4 regions of the Mitsuaria sp. TWR114 genome follow, and region 4 is predicted to be linked to each of the others. Evidence: riboswitches for the same ligand, from Rfam matches in the RefSeq annotation. Region 4 holds a riboswitch; each other region holds the start of a gene.
What was found. Region 4 has a riboswitch for S-adenosylhomocysteine ahead of metH (methionine synthase). Riboswitches for the same ligand answer to the same signal wherever they lie in the genome.

Region 1: linked by a shared signal. The riboswitch ahead of ahcY (adenosylhomocysteinase) and the one ahead of metH (methionine synthase) in region 4 are both predicted to bind S-adenosylhomocysteine.
Region 2: linked by a shared signal. The riboswitch ahead of ahcY (adenosylhomocysteinase) and the one ahead of metH (methionine synthase) in region 4 are both predicted to bind S-adenosylhomocysteine.
Region 3: linked by a shared signal. The riboswitch ahead of metH (methionine synthase) and the one ahead of metH (methionine synthase) in region 4 are both predicted to bind S-adenosylhomocysteine.

The regions. Positions count from the first base shown of each region.
Region 1 covers NZ_VOSR01000064.1:4,650-8,856, reverse strand. Annotated here, with positions in the region: gene FUT87_RS03750 (TlyA family RNA methyltransferase) at 1-670, opposite strand, end outside; gene ahcY (adenosylhomocysteinase) at 704-2,137, opposite strand; S-adenosyl-L-homocysteine riboswitch at 2,240-2,338, opposite strand; gene FUT87_RS03740 (HAD family hydrolase) at 2,411-3,202, shown strand; gene FUT87_RS03735 (hypothetical protein) at 3,130-3,621, opposite strand; gene FUT87_RS03730 (oxidoreductase-like domain-containing protein) at 3,864-4,070, opposite strand; gene infA (translation initiation factor IF-1) at 4,114-4,207, opposite strand, start outside.
Region 2 covers NZ_VOSR01000022.1:2,382-6,588, forward strand. Annotated here, with positions in the region: gene infA (translation initiation factor IF-1) at 1-196, shown strand, start outside; gene FUT87_RS01230 (oxidoreductase-like domain-containing protein) at 240-446, shown strand; gene FUT87_RS01235 (hypothetical protein) at 689-1,180, shown strand; gene FUT87_RS01240 (HAD family hydrolase) at 1,108-1,899, opposite strand; S-adenosyl-L-homocysteine riboswitch at 1,972-2,070, shown strand; gene ahcY (adenosylhomocysteinase) at 2,173-3,606, shown strand; gene FUT87_RS01250 (TlyA family RNA methyltransferase) at 3,640-4,207, shown strand, end outside.
Region 3 covers NZ_VOSR01000541.1:767-4,973, reverse strand. Annotated here, with positions in the region: gene metH (methionine synthase) at 1-2,124, opposite strand, end outside; S-adenosyl-L-homocysteine riboswitch at 2,275-2,379, opposite strand; gene FUT87_RS18830 (HD-GYP domain-containing protein) at 2,601-3,806, shown strand; gene FUT87_RS18825 (homocysteine S-methyltransferase family protein) at 3,885-4,207, opposite strand, start outside.
Region 4 covers NZ_VOSR01001101.1:4,637-8,843, reverse strand. Annotated here, with positions in the region: gene FUT87_RS27780 (homocysteine S-methyltransferase family protein) at 1-420, shown strand, start outside; gene FUT87_RS27775 (HD-GYP domain-containing protein) at 499-1,704, opposite strand; S-adenosyl-L-homocysteine riboswitch at 1,926-2,030, shown strand; gene metH (methionine synthase) at 2,181-4,207, shown strand, end outside.

The DNA of each region.
Region 1 (4,207 bases), on a different contig from region 4:
CGAACCAGCCCTTGACGACGAGGTCGCGCTTCTCGGCGGCGGCCACGGCCTGTTCCTTGACCACGGCGTACTGCGACTTGTCCTTGACGATGCCGTTCTTGTTCAAGGCCTTGGGGCCGAGCTCGAACTGCGGCTTGATCAGCAGCAGCGCCTGGCCTTGCGGCTTGAGCCAGCCGGCCACGTGCTTGATCGTGCCGATCATCGAGATGAAGCTCAGGTCGCCCACGACGAGGTCGAAAGGCTCGGCGGGCACATAGTCCTTCACGTGCATGCCTTCGAGGGCCGTCACGCGCGGGTCGGCCTTCAAGGTCTCGTGCAGCTGGCCGTGGCCGACGTCGATGCCGGTCACGTGCGCCGCGCCGGCCTTGAGCAGCACGTCGGTGAACCCGCCCGCGCTCTGGCCCATGTCCAGGGCCGAGAAACCGGCCACCGACACGCCGACCTTGGCCAGCGCACCCTCGAGCTTGAGCCCGCCGCGCGAGACGTAACGCAGTTCGGCATCGTTCGTCACGCGCATGGGGGTGGTCTCGGGCAGGTCCTCGCCGCACTTGCGCACGACGGTCCAGCCCTTGGGGCCTTCCCACTCGACCGCGCGTGCGTCGATCAGCCGCTGGGCAGCCGAGCGCGTGGGCGCCAGGCCAAGGGAAAGAAGCCGCTGATCAGCACGCATGGTCGGGTCTCGGTTCAGTCGACGGTCAGTCGATCAATAGCGGTAGGTGTCGGGCTTGTAGGGACCGGCCTTGCTGACGCCGATGTAGGCGGCCTGCTCGTCGGTCAGCTCGCTCAGCTGCGCGTTCAGCGTCTTGAGCTGCAGGCGCGCGACGTGCTCGTCCAGGTGCTTGGGCAGCACGTAGACCTGGCCCACGGCATAAGCGTCCTTGTGCGCGAACAGCTCGATCTGCGCGATGGTCTGGTTGGCGAAGCTCGAGGACATCACGTAGCTCGGGTGGCCGGTGCCGCAGCCCAGGTTCACGAGGCGGCCCTTGGCCAGCAGGATGATGCGCTTGCCGTCCGGGAAGATCACGTGGTCCACCTGCGGCTTGATCTCTTCCCACTCGTACTGCTCGAGCGAGGCGACGTCGATCTCGTTGTCGAAGTGACCGATGTTGCAGACGATCGCGTTGTGCTTCATCGCAGCCATGTGCTCGTGGCGGATCACGTTCTTGTTGCCGGTCGTGGTCACGAAGATGTCGGCCTTGTCGGCGGCGTATTCCATCGTCACGACGCGGAAGCCCTCCATCGCGGCCTGCAGCGCGCAGATCGGATCGATCTCGGTGACCCAGACCTGGGCCGACAGCGCGCGCATCGCCTGCGCCGAGCCCTTGCCCACGTCGCCGTAGCCGGCGATCACGGCGATCTTGCCGGCGACCATGACGTCGGTGGCGCGCTTGATGCCGTCCACCAGCGACTCGCGGCAGCCGTAGAGGTTGTCGAACTTGCTCTTGGTGACCGAGTCGTTGACGTTGATCGCGCGGAACAGCAGCGTGCCCTTGGCCGACATCTCCTTCAGGCGATGCACGCCGGTGGTCGTTTCCTCGGTCACGCCGATGATCTCGGCGCTCTTGCGGGTGTACCAGGTCGCGTCTTCGGCGATCTTCTTCCTGATCGCGGCGAACAGGATGCGCTCTTCCTCGCTACCCGGATTGGCCAGGACCGACAGGTCCTTCTCGGCCTTCTGGCCCAGGTGCATCAGCAGCGTCGCGTCGCCGCCGTCGTCCAGGATCATGTTGGGGCCTTCGCCCGCTTCGCCCTTGGCGCCGAACTCGAAGATGCGGTGGGTGTAGTCCCAGTAGTCTTCCAGCGTCTCGCCCTTGTAGGCGAAGACGGGGGTGCCGACGGCGACCAGCGCGGCGGCGGCGTGGTCCTGCGTCGAGAAGATGTTGCACGAGGCCCAGCGGACTTCGGCGCCCAGCGCCTGCAGCGTCTCGACCAGCACGGCGGTCTGGATCGTCATGTGCAGCGAGCCGGTGATGCGCGCGCCCTTGAGCGGCTGGGCCGCGGCGTATTCCTCACGGATCGCCATCAGCGCGGGCATCTCGCTCTCGGCGATCTTGATCTCCTTGCGGCCCCAGTCGGCCAGCGACAGGTCTTTGATCAGGTACTGGTCTTGGGCCAGCGGCTTCAGTTGGGCGTTCATGCGGACTCCTGCGAGGAAGGGCCGTCGACGCCAGCGATCAGGACATGGGGAGAAGTGGGGAGGGCACTTGCCGCTCGGTCCTCACCCGGCCTGCGAAGGGTCGACGGGTGAGCGCGGTTGCCATGGCCGCGGGCACGTCGCCGCGCGGCGGTTCCGAGCCTGGCCTCGATGGGATGGGAGGTCGCAACGCTCCTCGGAACAGGGCGCGATTGTAGACATGTTCCGTTCGACGGCTTGATGACAGCGTCACGGTCGGGGCCACAATCGCCCCTTATGCGAACGATCCCCCCGCTCAGCGACTGTCCCCGCGCGGCCTGGCTCCCCCTGCGCGGGGTGCTGACCGACATCGACGACACCCTGACGGCCGAGGGCGACATCGCCCCCGCCGCGCTGGCGGCCCTGCATCGGCTGCAGGGCGCCGGCGTCCCGGTCATCGCGATCACCGGCCGGCCCGCGGGCTGGAGCGCGCCCTTCGCGTTGGACCGGCCCCTGCGGGGGATCGTGGCGGAGAACGGCGGGGTGCTGCTGCACCGGGAGAACGACGCGCTGGTCACCGAGTTCGCCCAGGACGACGCGACGCGACGGGAGAACTTCGCGCGTCTGCAGGCCTGCGCGGGGGCGATCGTGGCGACGGTGCCGGGCGCCCAGCTGGCGCGCGACAGCGCGGGGCGGCTGACCGACATCGCGGTCGACCACAGCGAATTCACGCGGCTGGACGACGACGCGATCGCCGCCGTCTGCGACCTGATGCGCGCCCATGGGCTGGTGGCGACGGTGAGCTCGATCCACGTCAACGGCTGGATCGGGGAACACAGCAAGTGGACCGCCGCCCAGTGGGCGGTGAAGCGGCTGACCGGGCGAGCGTTCGATCCGCGGGAGTGGGTCTATGTCGGCGACTCGACGAATGACCAGCTGATGTTCGAGCGGGTGCCCCTGTCGGTGGGGGTGGCCAACATCGCGCGTTTCCTGCCGATGCTGGATCACCCGCCGGCCTACGTCACCGCCAGCGAGCGCGGCGACGGTTTCGCGGAAGTGGCCCGCGCCTTGCTGGCCGCGGCCGGCTGAGGGCGGGTCGGCGCGTCCTCGACGGCCGGGACGCGCGGCCGGGGCTGGCGCCCTTCGACCGGATCCCAGGCATGCCGCCCGACCAGCGCCGACACTCCCGGCCAGTCATGCCCGCGCGGCAGCACCCGCGCCAGGCTCGCATGGCTGACGCGTCCGCCGACGGCCACGAGCCGCTCCGCCACCTCGATGCGCCGGCGCCGCAGCCGCGGCAGCAGCCAGCGGTTGGTCGGGCGCTCGCGCAGCACGCTGGGATGCGGCATGCAGCGGTGCTCCGCCATCAGCAGGTGGCGCAGCAGCACCTCCAGTCCGAACGGGTCGAGGTGGCGCCAGTCGGTGCTCAGCCGCGCCAGCGCGAAGCGCAGGTTGGCCTGGGCGTCGGAACGCGCGACATGGAAACGGTTCTGGCCAGTCATGAACATCGGGGCCTCCGATCGGGGGAGATCGATGCGCCCGCGCGGCAAGCGCGGCGCCTGTCCTGGATGTCGGCGGGCGCGCGGGGGTTCTGAAGCCCGAGGATGTCCCCAAAAACGTCACGAAACGCAAACGCCCCTCGACCTGAGGGGGGCCTCGTCGGAGGGAGGCGAGACCCCCGAACGTGGACGGGGCCGCCGGAAAAAGCGAAGGGCCGCGCGAGGCGGCCCTTCCGGGTGGGGGTGAGGCGTCAGCCGGCCTCGGGGTGGCGGGCCTTCCAGGCGCGCATCGCTTGCCGGTAGCGGTCCATCGCCAGGTCGTGCAGGTCGAAGATGCACGGGTCGCAGCCGTTGCCGCAGCAGGCGTCGATGTCCGGCTGCACGGGCGGCTGGGGCATCGGGTCGTCGGCCTCGAGCGAGGCCGGCGCCGCGGCGGGGTCGGGCAGGGCGGTGGTCATGACCGGGAGGCTCCGCGAGGGCTTCGGCCCCCGCGGCGCACGCTCAGCGACGGACCGGCGGCGGTCCCGAGTGGGCCGAGCGCTGCAGGTGACGGAAGGTGATCCGGCCCTTGGTCAGGTCGTAGGGCGACATCTCC
Region 2 (4,207 bases), on a different contig from region 4:
CTTTCGCGTGACGCTGGAGAACGGCCACCAGGTCATCGCCTACACGGGCGGCAAGATGCGCAAGCATCACATCCGCATCCTGGCTGGCGACGCCGTCTCCTTGGAGATGTCGCCCTACGACCTGACCAAGGGCCGGATCACCTTCCGTCACCTGCAGCGCTCGGCCCACTCGGGACCGCCGCCGGTCCGTCGCTGAGCGTGCGCCGCGGGGGCCGAAGCCCTCGCGGAGCCTCCCGGTCATGACCACCGCCCTGCCCGACCCCGCCGCGGCGCCGGCCTCGCTCGAGGCCGACGACCCGATGCCCCAGCCGCCCGTGCAGCCGGACATCGACGCCTGCTGCGGCAACGGCTGCGACCCGTGCATCTTCGACCTGCACGACCTGGCGATGGACCGCTACCGGCAAGCGATGCGCGCCTGGAAGGCCCGCCACCCCGAGGCCGGCTGACGCCTCACCCCCACCCGGAAGGGCCGCCTCGCGCGGCCCTTCGCTTTTTCCGGCGGCCCCGTCCACGTTCGGGGGTCTCGCCTCCCTCCGACGAGGCCCCCCTCAGGTCGAGGGGCGTTTGCGTTTCGTGACGTTTTTGGGGACATCCTCGGGCTTCAGAACCCCCGCGCGCCCGCCGACATCCAGGACAGGCGCCGCGCTTGCCGCGCGGGCGCATCGATCTCCCCCGATCGGAGGCCCCGATGTTCATGACTGGCCAGAACCGTTTCCATGTCGCGCGTTCCGACGCCCAGGCCAACCTGCGCTTCGCGCTGGCGCGGCTGAGCACCGACTGGCGCCACCTCGACCCGTTCGGACTGGAGGTGCTGCTGCGCCACCTGCTGATGGCGGAGCACCGCTGCATGCCGCATCCCAGCGTGCTGCGCGAGCGCCCGACCAACCGCTGGCTGCTGCCGCGGCTGCGGCGCCGGCGCATCGAGGTGGCGGAGCGGCTCGTGGCCGTCGGCGGACGCGTCAGCCATGCGAGCCTGGCGCGGGTGCTGCCGCGCGGGCATGACTGGCCGGGAGTGTCGGCGCTGGTCGGGCGGCATGCCTGGGATCCGGTCGAAGGGCGCCAGCCCCGGCCGCGCGTCCCGGCCGTCGAGGACGCGCCGACCCGCCCTCAGCCGGCCGCGGCCAGCAAGGCGCGGGCCACTTCCGCGAAACCGTCGCCGCGCTCGCTGGCGGTGACGTAGGCCGGCGGGTGATCCAGCATCGGCAGGAAACGCGCGATGTTGGCCACCCCCACCGACAGGGGCACCCGCTCGAACATCAGCTGGTCATTCGTCGAGTCGCCGACATAGACCCACTCCCGCGGATCGAACGCTCGCCCGGTCAGCCGCTTCACCGCCCACTGGGCGGCGGTCCACTTGCTGTGTTCCCCGATCCAGCCGTTGACGTGGATCGAGCTCACCGTCGCCACCAGCCCATGGGCGCGCATCAGGTCGCAGACGGCGGCGATCGCGTCGTCGTCCAGCCGCGTGAATTCGCTGTGGTCGACCGCGATGTCGGTCAGCCGCCCCGCGCTGTCGCGCGCCAGCTGGGCGCCCGGCACCGTCGCCACGATCGCCCCCGCGCAGGCCTGCAGACGCGCGAAGTTCTCCCGTCGCGTCGCGTCGTCCTGGGCGAACTCGGTGACCAGCGCGTCGTTCTCCCGGTGCAGCAGCACCCCGCCGTTCTCCGCCACGATCCCCCGCAGGGGCCGGTCCAACGCGAAGGGCGCGCTCCAGCCCGCGGGCCGGCCGGTGATCGCGATGACCGGGACGCCGGCGCCCTGCAGCCGATGCAGGGCCGCCAGCGCGGCGGGGGCGATGTCGCCCTCGGCCGTCAGGGTGTCGTCGATGTCGGTCAGCACCCCGCGCAGGGGGAGCCAGGCCGCGCGGGGACAGTCGCTGAGCGGGGGGATCGTTCGCATAAGGGGCGATTGTGGCCCCGACCGTGACGCTGTCATCAAGCCGTCGAACGGAACATGTCTACAATCGCGCCCTGTTCCGAGGAGCGTTGCGACCTCCCATCCCATCGAGGCCAGGCTCGGAACCGCCGCGCGGCGACGTGCCCGCGGCCATGGCAACCGCGCTCACCCGTCGACCCTTCGCAGGCCGGGTGAGGACCGAGCGGCAAGTGCCCTCCCCACTTCTCCCCATGTCCTGATCGCTGGCGTCGACGGCCCTTCCTCGCAGGAGTCCGCATGAACGCCCAACTGAAGCCGCTGGCCCAAGACCAGTACCTGATCAAAGACCTGTCGCTGGCCGACTGGGGCCGCAAGGAGATCAAGATCGCCGAGAGCGAGATGCCCGCGCTGATGGCGATCCGTGAGGAATACGCCGCGGCCCAGCCGCTCAAGGGCGCGCGCATCACCGGCTCGCTGCACATGACGATCCAGACCGCCGTGCTGGTCGAGACGCTGCAGGCGCTGGGCGCCGAAGTCCGCTGGGCCTCGTGCAACATCTTCTCGACGCAGGACCACGCCGCCGCCGCGCTGGTCGCCGTCGGCACCCCCGTCTTCGCCTACAAGGGCGAGACGCTGGAAGACTACTGGGACTACACCCACCGCATCTTCGAGTTCGGCGCCAAGGGCGAAGCGGGCGAAGGCCCCAACATGATCCTGGACGACGGCGGCGACGCGACGCTGCTGATGCACCTGGGCCAGAAGGCCGAGAAGGACCTGTCGGTCCTGGCCAATCCGGGTAGCGAGGAAGAGCGCATCCTGTTCGCCGCGATCAGGAAGAAGATCGCCGAAGACGCGACCTGGTACACCCGCAAGAGCGCCGAGATCATCGGCGTGACCGAGGAAACGACCACCGGCGTGCATCGCCTGAAGGAGATGTCGGCCAAGGGCACGCTGCTGTTCCGCGCGATCAACGTCAACGACTCGGTCACCAAGAGCAAGTTCGACAACCTCTACGGCTGCCGCGAGTCGCTGGTGGACGGCATCAAGCGCGCCACCGACGTCATGGTCGCCGGCAAGATCGCCGTGATCGCCGGCTACGGCGACGTGGGCAAGGGCTCGGCGCAGGCGATGCGCGCGCTGTCGGCCCAGGTCTGGGTCACCGAGATCGATCCGATCTGCGCGCTGCAGGCCGCGATGGAGGGCTTCCGCGTCGTGACGATGGAATACGCCGCCGACAAGGCCGACATCTTCGTGACCACGACCGGCAACAAGAACGTGATCCGCCACGAGCACATGGCTGCGATGAAGCACAACGCGATCGTCTGCAACATCGGTCACTTCGACAACGAGATCGACGTCGCCTCGCTCGAGCAGTACGAGTGGGAAGAGATCAAGCCGCAGGTGGACCACGTGATCTTCCCGGACGGCAAGCGCATCATCCTGCTGGCCAAGGGCCGCCTCGTGAACCTGGGCTGCGGCACCGGCCACCCGAGCTACGTGATGTCCTCGAGCTTCGCCAACCAGACCATCGCGCAGATCGAGCTGTTCGCGCACAAGGACGCTTATGCCGTGGGCCAGGTCTACGTGCTGCCCAAGCACCTGGACGAGCACGTCGCGCGCCTGCAGCTCAAGACGCTGAACGCGCAGCTGAGCGAGCTGACCGACGAGCAGGCCGCCTACATCGGCGTCAGCAAGGCCGGTCCCTACAAGCCCGACACCTACCGCTATTGATCGACTGACCGTCGACTGAACCGAGACCCGACCATGCGTGCTGATCAGCGGCTTCTTTCCCTTGGCCTGGCGCCCACGCGCTCGGCTGCCCAGCGGCTGATCGACGCACGCGCGGTCGAGTGGGAAGGCCCCAAGGGCTGGACCGTCGTGCGCAAGTGCGGCGAGGACCTGCCCGAGACCACCCCCATGCGCGTGACGAACGATGCCGAACTGCGTTACGTCTCGCGCGGCGGGCTCAAGCTCGAGGGTGCGCTGGCCAAGGTCGGCGTGTCGGTGGCCGGTTTCTCGGCCCTGGACATGGGCCAGAGCGCGGGCGGGTTCACCGACGTGCTGCTCAAGGCCGGCGCGGCGCACGTGACCGGCATCGACGTCGGCCACGGCCAGCTGCACGAGACCTTGAAGGCCGACCCGCGCGTGACGGCCCTCGAAGGCATGCACGTGAAGGACTATGTGCCCGCCGAGCCTTTCGACCTCGTCGTGGGCGACCTGAGCTTCATCTCGATGATCGGCACGATCAAGCACGTGGCCGGCTGGCTCAAGCCGCAAGGCCAGGCGCTGCTGCTGATCAAGCCGCAGTTCGAGCTCGGCCCCAAGGCCTTGA
Region 3 (4,207 bases), on a different contig from region 4:
CTCGGACTGCATGCGCAGCCCGCGCCAGGTCATCAGCACCTCCGAGCGCGACTCGTCGCTGTAGATCTCGATGTCGTCGTCGTTGACCTGCGCGGCCGGGTACAGGCCCAGCACGCCATTGGCGGTCAGCCAGCGGCCTTCGATGAGCCGCTGCAGCATGCGCTTGCCGTCGCTGAAGACGCGCTGGGCCTCGGCGCCGACGACCTCGTCCTTGAGGATGGCCGGGAACGGCCCCGCCAGGTCCCAGGTCTGGAAGAACGGGCCCCAGTCGATGCACTGCGCCAGTTCGGCCAGGTCGTAGTTGCGGAACTGGCGCCGGCCGATGAAGCGCGGCGCCGGCGGGGTGTAGGTCGTGAAGTCAGCGCGCTGCTTGTTCGCACGCGCCTGCGCCAGCGTCACCAGCGGCGTCTGCTTCTTATTGGCGTGCAGCTCGCGGACCTTCTCGTAATCGGACTTCAGCTCGTCGATGAAGCGCGTGGCGCGTTCATCGGACAGCAGGTCCGAGCACACGCCCACCGAGCGCGACGCGTCGGGCACGTAGACCACCGGCCCTTCGTAATGCGGCGAGATCTTGACCGCCGTGTGCACGCGGCTGGTCGTTGCGCCGCCGATCAGCAGCGGGATCTTCTTCACGCGGAAGTAGTCGTCGCGCTGCATCTCCGCGGCGACGTGCTGCATCTCCTCCAGGCTGGGCGTGATCAGGCCCGAGAGCCCGATGATGTCGGCGCCTTCGACCTTGGCCTTGGCGAGGATGTCCTGGCACGGGACCATCACGCCCATGTTCACGACCTCGAAGTTGTTGCACTGCAGGACCACCGTGACGATGTTCTTGCCGATGTCGTGCACGTCGCCCTTCACCGTGGCGATGACGATCTTGCCCTTGGAGCGGACGTCGGCGCCGGCGGCGGCGAGCTGGCGCTTCTCCTCCTCGATGTAGGGCACCAGGTGGGCCACCGCGGACTTCATCACCCGCGCGCTCTTGACCACCTGCGGCAGGAACATCTTGCCCGCGCCGAACAGGTCGCCGACCACATTCATGCCGGCCATCAGCGGGCCTTCGATCACGTGCAGCGGCCGGCCGCCCTTGGCGCGGATGCCCTGCCAGGCCTCCTCGGTGTCCTCGACGATGAAATCGGTGATGCCGTGGATCAGCGCATGCGACAGCCGCGCGTCGACGTCGCCCGCGCGCCAGGCCAGCTTGGCGCTGTCGTCCTTGGCCGCGCCCTTGACCGACTCGGCCACCTCGAGCAGCCGCTCGGTTGCGTCCTCGCGGCGGTTCAGCACCACGTCCTCGACGCGCTCGCGCAGGTCGGCGGGGATCTCGTCATAGACGCCGACCATGCCGGCGTTGACGATGCCCATGTCCATCCCCGCCTGGATCGCGTGGTACAGGAAGACCGTGTGGATGGCCTCCCGCACCGGCTCGTTGCCGCGGAAGCTGAAGGACACGTTGGACACGCCGCCGCTGACCTTCGCTCCGGGCAGGTTCGCTTTGATCCAGCGCGTGGCCTCGATGAAGTCGACCGCGTAGTTGTTGTGCTCCTCGATGCCGGTGGCGATCGCGAAGATGTTGGGGTCGAAGATGATGTCCTCGGGCGGGAAGCCGATCTCGTCGACCAGCAGCCGGTAGGCGCGCTCGCAGATCTGGATCTTGCGTTCGTAGGTATCGGCCTGGCCGGTCTCGTCGAAGGCCATCACCACGGTGGCCGCGCCATAGCGGCGGATCAGCTTGGCCTGGCGGCGGAACTCGGTCTCGCCCTCCTTCAGCGAGATCGAGTTGACGATGCCCTTGCCCTGGATGCACTTGAGCCCGGCCTCGATCACCTCCCACTTGGACGAGTCGATCATGATCGGCACGCGCGCGATCTCGGGCTCGGAGGCGATCAGGTTGAGGAAGCGCACCATCGCGGCCTTGCTGTCCAGCATGGCCTCGTCCATGTTGATGTCGATGACCTGGGCGCCGTTCTCGACCTGCTGGCGGGCGACGCTCAGCGCCTGCTCGAAATCGCCATTCAGGATCATCCGCGCGAAGGCCTTGGAGCCGGTGACGTTGGTGCGTTCGCCCACGTTGACGAACAGCGTGCCGGCGCCGATGGCCACCGGCTCCAGGCCGGAGAGCTTCATCGGGGGGACGGCGGCGCGGCCCGGAGCGGTGCTGGCGTCGGAAGCGTCGGAAGCGGGAGGGAGGGCGGACATGGCGGCGGCGCTCTTCGAGGCTGGAGGAAGCTGGATCGAGACGGGGCCGCGCAACTCACCGCAACCCCGCGCGGGGCGGGACGGTGAGCGTCGTTGTTCAGCGGGGTCCCGGGGTCCGACCGCGCCGTTCCGAGCCTGGCGGGCGCCCGGATGACGGGACCTGTCGCAACGCTCCTCGGAAACCACCGCCGCCCCGATGCCGCGAATGCGGCATTGCTGGCAGCGGAAACGGCGTGCATTCTACCGGTCCGGCCCTGCTTTGTTCGTGCCGGAATGCCTGCCGAAGCCTCGCGCGGACCTATGCTCGCCCGCAGCGTGCCGCGGTGGAGGGAACCGGCGCAGGCACGGCGACATCCGACAACGACAACAACGAGGAGGCGACGTCCGGTCGCCGGGAAGGCCACGTGGATCTGGTCCAACTTCCTTCAAACAGCCTGCGCGTGGGACAGGTGCTGACCTTCTCGCTGCGCGACGCGGCGGGGCACCTGCTGTTCGCCGCCGGGCATCCGCTGCCCGACACGCCGCAGGTGCGCGAGCTGCTGGCGCGCGGGCCCTGGGTCCAGGCGCACGAGACGCGCGAATACCAGCGCGCCCTGGCCCACAAGCTCGACACGATGATGCTGCAGGGGGCCTCGCTGTCCGCGCTGGCCAATGCCAAGGCCGAGTACAAGCCCACGCGGCCCATGCCCCTGCCGGCGGCGACGGGGCCGGCGCACACCGCCATCTGGGCCGATTTGCAGTGGCATGCGCAGCAGGTGCTGCGCGATCCGCATCGGCCGGACTTCCTCCTGCGCCTGGCGCAGCTGCTGGACACGGTGCTGTCGCGCCTGACGCAGCAGCCCGATGCCTCGCTGGCGATGCTGGTGCACGACGCCGGCCAGGAGCCGCTGCAGTACAGCGCGCGGCATGCGCTGCTGTCGCTGGTGCTGGCGGAGATGACGACCCGCCAGCTCGGCTGGAGCGAGGGCCGCCGGCGCACGCTGGGCCTGGCGGCGCTGACGATGAACCTGGACAGCGCCGCCCAGCAGGACCAGCATGCGCTGCGGCCGGAGGCGCTGGCCCAGGCGCAGCGCGAGGCCCTGGCCGGCCATGGCGACCGCGCGGCGGCCACGCTGCAAGGGATCGGGGTCGACGACGAGGCCTGGCTCGCCGCGGTCCGCCTGCATCACGACGCCGGGCCGGGCCCGCTGGCCGGCCGTGCGGACGGCGAGTTGATGGCGCGCCTGCTGCGCCGCATCGACGTCTATGGCGCGCGATTGAGCCCGCGACGCAACCGCCGGGCGCTGTCGGCGGCGCAGGCCGCGCGGGCGGTCTACCTGGACGAGCTGCAGCAGCCCGACGAGGCGGGCGCCGCGCTGATCAAGGCGATCGGCCTCTATCCGCCGGGCTCGCTGGTCCGGCTGGCCAATGGCGAGGAGGGCATGGTGCTCAAGCGCGGGCACAGCGCGAGCGAACCGCTGGTGGCGGCGCTGATCGGCCGCAGCGGCTCGCCGCTGACCGTGCCGGTGCTGCGCGACACGCGCTTGCCGGCGCAGGCGATCTCGGCCAGTCTGGCGCCGCATGAAGTCCGGCTGCGCGTCCACATGGACGCGATGCTCAAGCTCTATTGAGGTGGACTGCCCTGGCCGCTGCCCCGCCGGCCCTCACCCCCGCCCTCTCCCGCGAAGTGGGAGAGGGAGAGGGAGGGATCAGACGCCTTCAGTGATCAGTCCGCTGAACAGCTTGCTGCCCCACGGGCGCGGCCGGTAGGCGGCGACCTTCTGCGCGATCGCGCGGATGTGGTCGGGCGTCGTGCCGCAGCAGCCGCCGGCGATGTTCAGGAAGCCGGCCGCGGCGAACTCGCCCACCAGCCGGCCGGTGACGTCCGGCGTCTCGTCGAAGCCGGTGTCGCTCATCGGGTTGGGCAGGCCGGCATTCGGGTAGCAGGAGATCGGCGTGTCGCCGGCCGCCTTGGACAGTTCCTCGATGTAGGGCCGCATCAGCGCCGCGCCGAGCGCACAGTTCAGGCCGA
Region 4 (4,207 bases):
ATCTCCGGCACGGTGACCGACGCGTCGGGCCGCATCCTGTCGGGTCAGACGGTGACGGCGTTCTGGCACTCGGTGCGCCACGCGCTGCCGCTGGCGATCGGCCTGAACTGTGCGCTCGGCGCGGCGCTGATGCGGCCCTACATCGAGGAACTGTCCAAGGCGGCCGGCGACACGCCGATCTCCTGCTACCCGAATGCCGGCCTGCCCAACCCGATGAGCGACACCGGCTTCGACGAGACGCCGGACGTCACCGGCCGGCTGGTGGGCGAGTTCGCCGCGGCCGGCTTCCTGAACATCGCCGGCGGCTGCTGCGGCACGACGCCCGACCACATCCGCGCGATCGCGCAGAAGGTCGCCGCCTACCGGCCGCGCCCGTGGGGCAGCAAGCTGTTCAGCGGACTGATCACTGAAGGCGTCTGATCCCTCCCTCTCCCTCTCCCACTTCGCGGGAGAGGGCGGGGGTGAGGGCCGGCGGGGCAGCGGCCAGGGCAGTCCACCTCAATAGAGCTTGAGCATCGCGTCCATGTGGACGCGCAGCCGGACTTCATGCGGCGCCAGACTGGCCGAGATCGCCTGCGCCGGCAAGCGCGTGTCGCGCAGCACCGGCACGGTCAGCGGCGAGCCGCTGCGGCCGATCAGCGCCGCCACCAGCGGTTCGCTCGCGCTGTGCCCGCGCTTGAGCACCATGCCCTCCTCGCCATTGGCCAGCCGGACCAGCGAGCCCGGCGGATAGAGGCCGATCGCCTTGATCAGCGCGGCGCCCGCCTCGTCGGGCTGCTGCAGCTCGTCCAGGTAGACCGCCCGCGCGGCCTGCGCCGCCGACAGCGCCCGGCGGTTGCGTCGCGGGCTCAATCGCGCGCCATAGACGTCGATGCGGCGCAGCAGGCGCGCCATCAACTCGCCGTCCGCGCGGCCGGCCAGCGGGCCCGGCCCGGCGTCGTGATGCAGGCGGACCGCGGCGAGCCAGGCCTCGTCGTCGACCCCGATCCCTTGCAGCGTGGCCGCCGCGCGGTCGCCATGGCCGGCCAGGGCCTCGCGCTGCGCCTGGGCCAGCGCCTCCGGCCGCAGCGCATGCTGGTCCTGCTGGGCGGCGCTGTCCAGGTTCATCGTCAGCGCCGCCAGGCCCAGCGTGCGCCGGCGGCCCTCGCTCCAGCCGAGCTGGCGGGTCGTCATCTCCGCCAGCACCAGCGACAGCAGCGCATGCCGCGCGCTGTACTGCAGCGGCTCCTGGCCGGCGTCGTGCACCAGCATCGCCAGCGAGGCATCGGGCTGCTGCGTCAGGCGCGACAGCACCGTGTCCAGCAGCTGCGCCAGGCGCAGGAGGAAGTCCGGCCGATGCGGATCGCGCAGCACCTGCTGCGCATGCCACTGCAAATCGGCCCAGATGGCGGTGTGCGCCGGCCCCGTCGCCGCCGGCAGGGGCATGGGCCGCGTGGGCTTGTACTCGGCCTTGGCATTGGCCAGCGCGGACAGCGAGGCCCCCTGCAGCATCATCGTGTCGAGCTTGTGGGCCAGGGCGCGCTGGTATTCGCGCGTCTCGTGCGCCTGGACCCAGGGCCCGCGCGCCAGCAGCTCGCGCACCTGCGGCGTGTCGGGCAGCGGATGCCCGGCGGCGAACAGCAGGTGCCCCGCCGCGTCGCGCAGCGAGAAGGTCAGCACCTGTCCCACGCGCAGGCTGTTTGAAGGAAGTTGGACCAGATCCACGTGGCCTTCCCGGCGACCGGACGTCGCCTCCTCGTTGTTGTCGTTGTCGGATGTCGCCGTGCCTGCGCCGGTTCCCTCCACCGCGGCACGCTGCGGGCGAGCATAGGTCCGCGCGAGGCTTCGGCAGGCATTCCGGCACGAACAAAGCAGGGCCGGACCGGTAGAATGCACGCCGTTTCCGCTGCCAGCAATGCCGCATTCGCGGCATCGGGGCGGCGGTGGTTTCCGAGGAGCGTTGCGACAGGTCCCGTCATCCGGGCGCCCGCCAGGCTCGGAACGGCGCGGTCGGACCCCGGGACCCCGCTGAACAACGACGCTCACCGTCCCGCCCCGCGCGGGGTTGCGGTGAGTTGCGCGGCCCCGTCTCGATCCAGCTTCCTCCAGCCTCGAAGAGCGCCGCCGCCATGTCCGCCCTCCCTCCCGCTTCCGACGCTTCCGACGCCAGCACCGCTCCGGGCCGCGCCGCCGTCCCCCCGATGAAGCTCTCCGGCCTGGAGCCGGTGGCCATCGGCGCCGGCACGCTGTTCGTCAACGTGGGCGAACGCACCAACGTCACCGGCTCCAAGGCCTTCGCGCGGATGATCCTGAATGGCGATTTCGAGCAGGCGCTGAGCGTCGCCCGCCAGCAGGTCGAGAACGGCGCCCAGGTCATCGACATCAACATGGACGAGGCCATGCTGGACAGCAAGGCCGCGATGGTGCGCTTCCTCAACCTGATCGCCTCCGAGCCCGAGATCGCGCGCGTGCCGATCATGATCGACTCGTCCAAGTGGGAGGTGATCGAGGCCGGGCTCAAGTGCATCCAGGGCAAGGGCATCGTCAACTCGATCTCGCTGAAGGAGGGCGAGACCGAGTTCCGCCGCCAGGCCAAGCTGATCCGCCGCTATGGCGCGGCCACCGTGGTGATGGCCTTCGACGAGACCGGCCAGGCCGATACCTACGAACGCAAGATCCAGATCTGCGAGCGCGCCTACCGGCTGCTGGTCGACGAGATCGGCTTCCCGCCCGAGGACATCATCTTCGACCCCAACATCTTCGCGATCGCCACCGGCATCGAGGAGCACAACAACTACGCGGTCGACTTCATCGAGGCCACGCGCTGGATCAAAGCGAACCTGCCCGGAGCGAAGGTCAGCGGCGGCGTGTCCAACGTGTCCTTCAGCTTCCGCGGCAACGAGCCGGTGCGGGAGGCCATCCACACGGTCTTCCTGTACCACGCGATCCAGGCGGGGATGGACATGGGCATCGTCAACGCCGGCATGGTCGGCGTCTATGACGAGATCCCCGCCGACCTGCGCGAGCGCGTCGAGGACGTGGTGCTGAACCGCCGCGAGGACGCAACCGAGCGGCTGCTCGAGGTGGCCGAGTCGGTCAAGGGCGCGGCCAAGGACGACAGCGCCAAGCTGGCCTGGCGCGCGGGCGACGTCGACGCGCGGCTGTCGCATGCGCTGATCCACGGCATCACCGATTTCATCGTCGAGGACACCGAGGAGGCCTGGCAGGGCATCCGCGCCAAGGGCGGCCGGCCGCTGCACGTGATCGAAGGCCCGCTGATGGCCGGCATGAATGTGGTCGGCGACCTGTTCGGCGCGGGCAAGATGTTCCTGCCGCAGGTGGTCAAGAGCGCGCGGGTGATGAAGTCCGCGGTGGCCCACCTGGTGCCCTACATCGAGGAGGAGAAGCGCCAGCTCGCCGCCGCCGGCGCCGACGTCCGCTCCAAGGGCAAGATCGTCATCGCCACGGTGAAGGGCGACGTGCACGACATCGGCAAGAACATCGTCACGGTGGTCCTGCAGTGCAACAACTTCGAGGTCGTGAACATGGGCGTGATGGTCCCGTGCCAGGACATCCTCGCCAAGGCCAAGGTCGAAGGCGCCGACATCATCGGGCTCTCGGGCCTGATCACGCCCAGCCTGGAGGAGATGCAGCACGTCGCCGCGGAGATGCAGCGCGACGACTACTTCCGCGTGAAGAAGATCCCGCTGCTGATCGGCGGCGCAACGACCAGCCGCGTGCACACGGCGGTCAAGATCTCGCCGCATTACGAAGGGCCGGTGGTCTACGTGCCCGACGCGTCGCGCTCGGTGGGCGTGTGCTCGGACCTGCTGTCCGATGAACGCGCCACGCGCTTCATCGACGAGCTGAAGTCCGATTACGAGAAGGTCCGCGAGCTGCACGCCAATAAGAAGCAGACGCCGCTGGTGACGCTGGCGCAGGCGCGTGCGAACAAGCAGCGCGCTGACTTCACGACCTACACCCCGCCGGCGCCGCGCTTCATCGGCCGGCGCCAGTTCCGCAACTACGACCTGGCCGAACTGGCGCAGTGCATCGACTGGGGCCCGTTCTTCCAGACCTGGGACCTGGCGGGGCCGTTCCCGGCCATCCTCAAGGACGAGGTCGTCGGCGCCGAGGCCCAGCGCGTCTTCAGCGACGGCAAGCGCATGCTGCAGCGGCTCATCGAAGGCCGCTGGCTGACCGCCAATGGCGTGCTGGGCCTGTACCC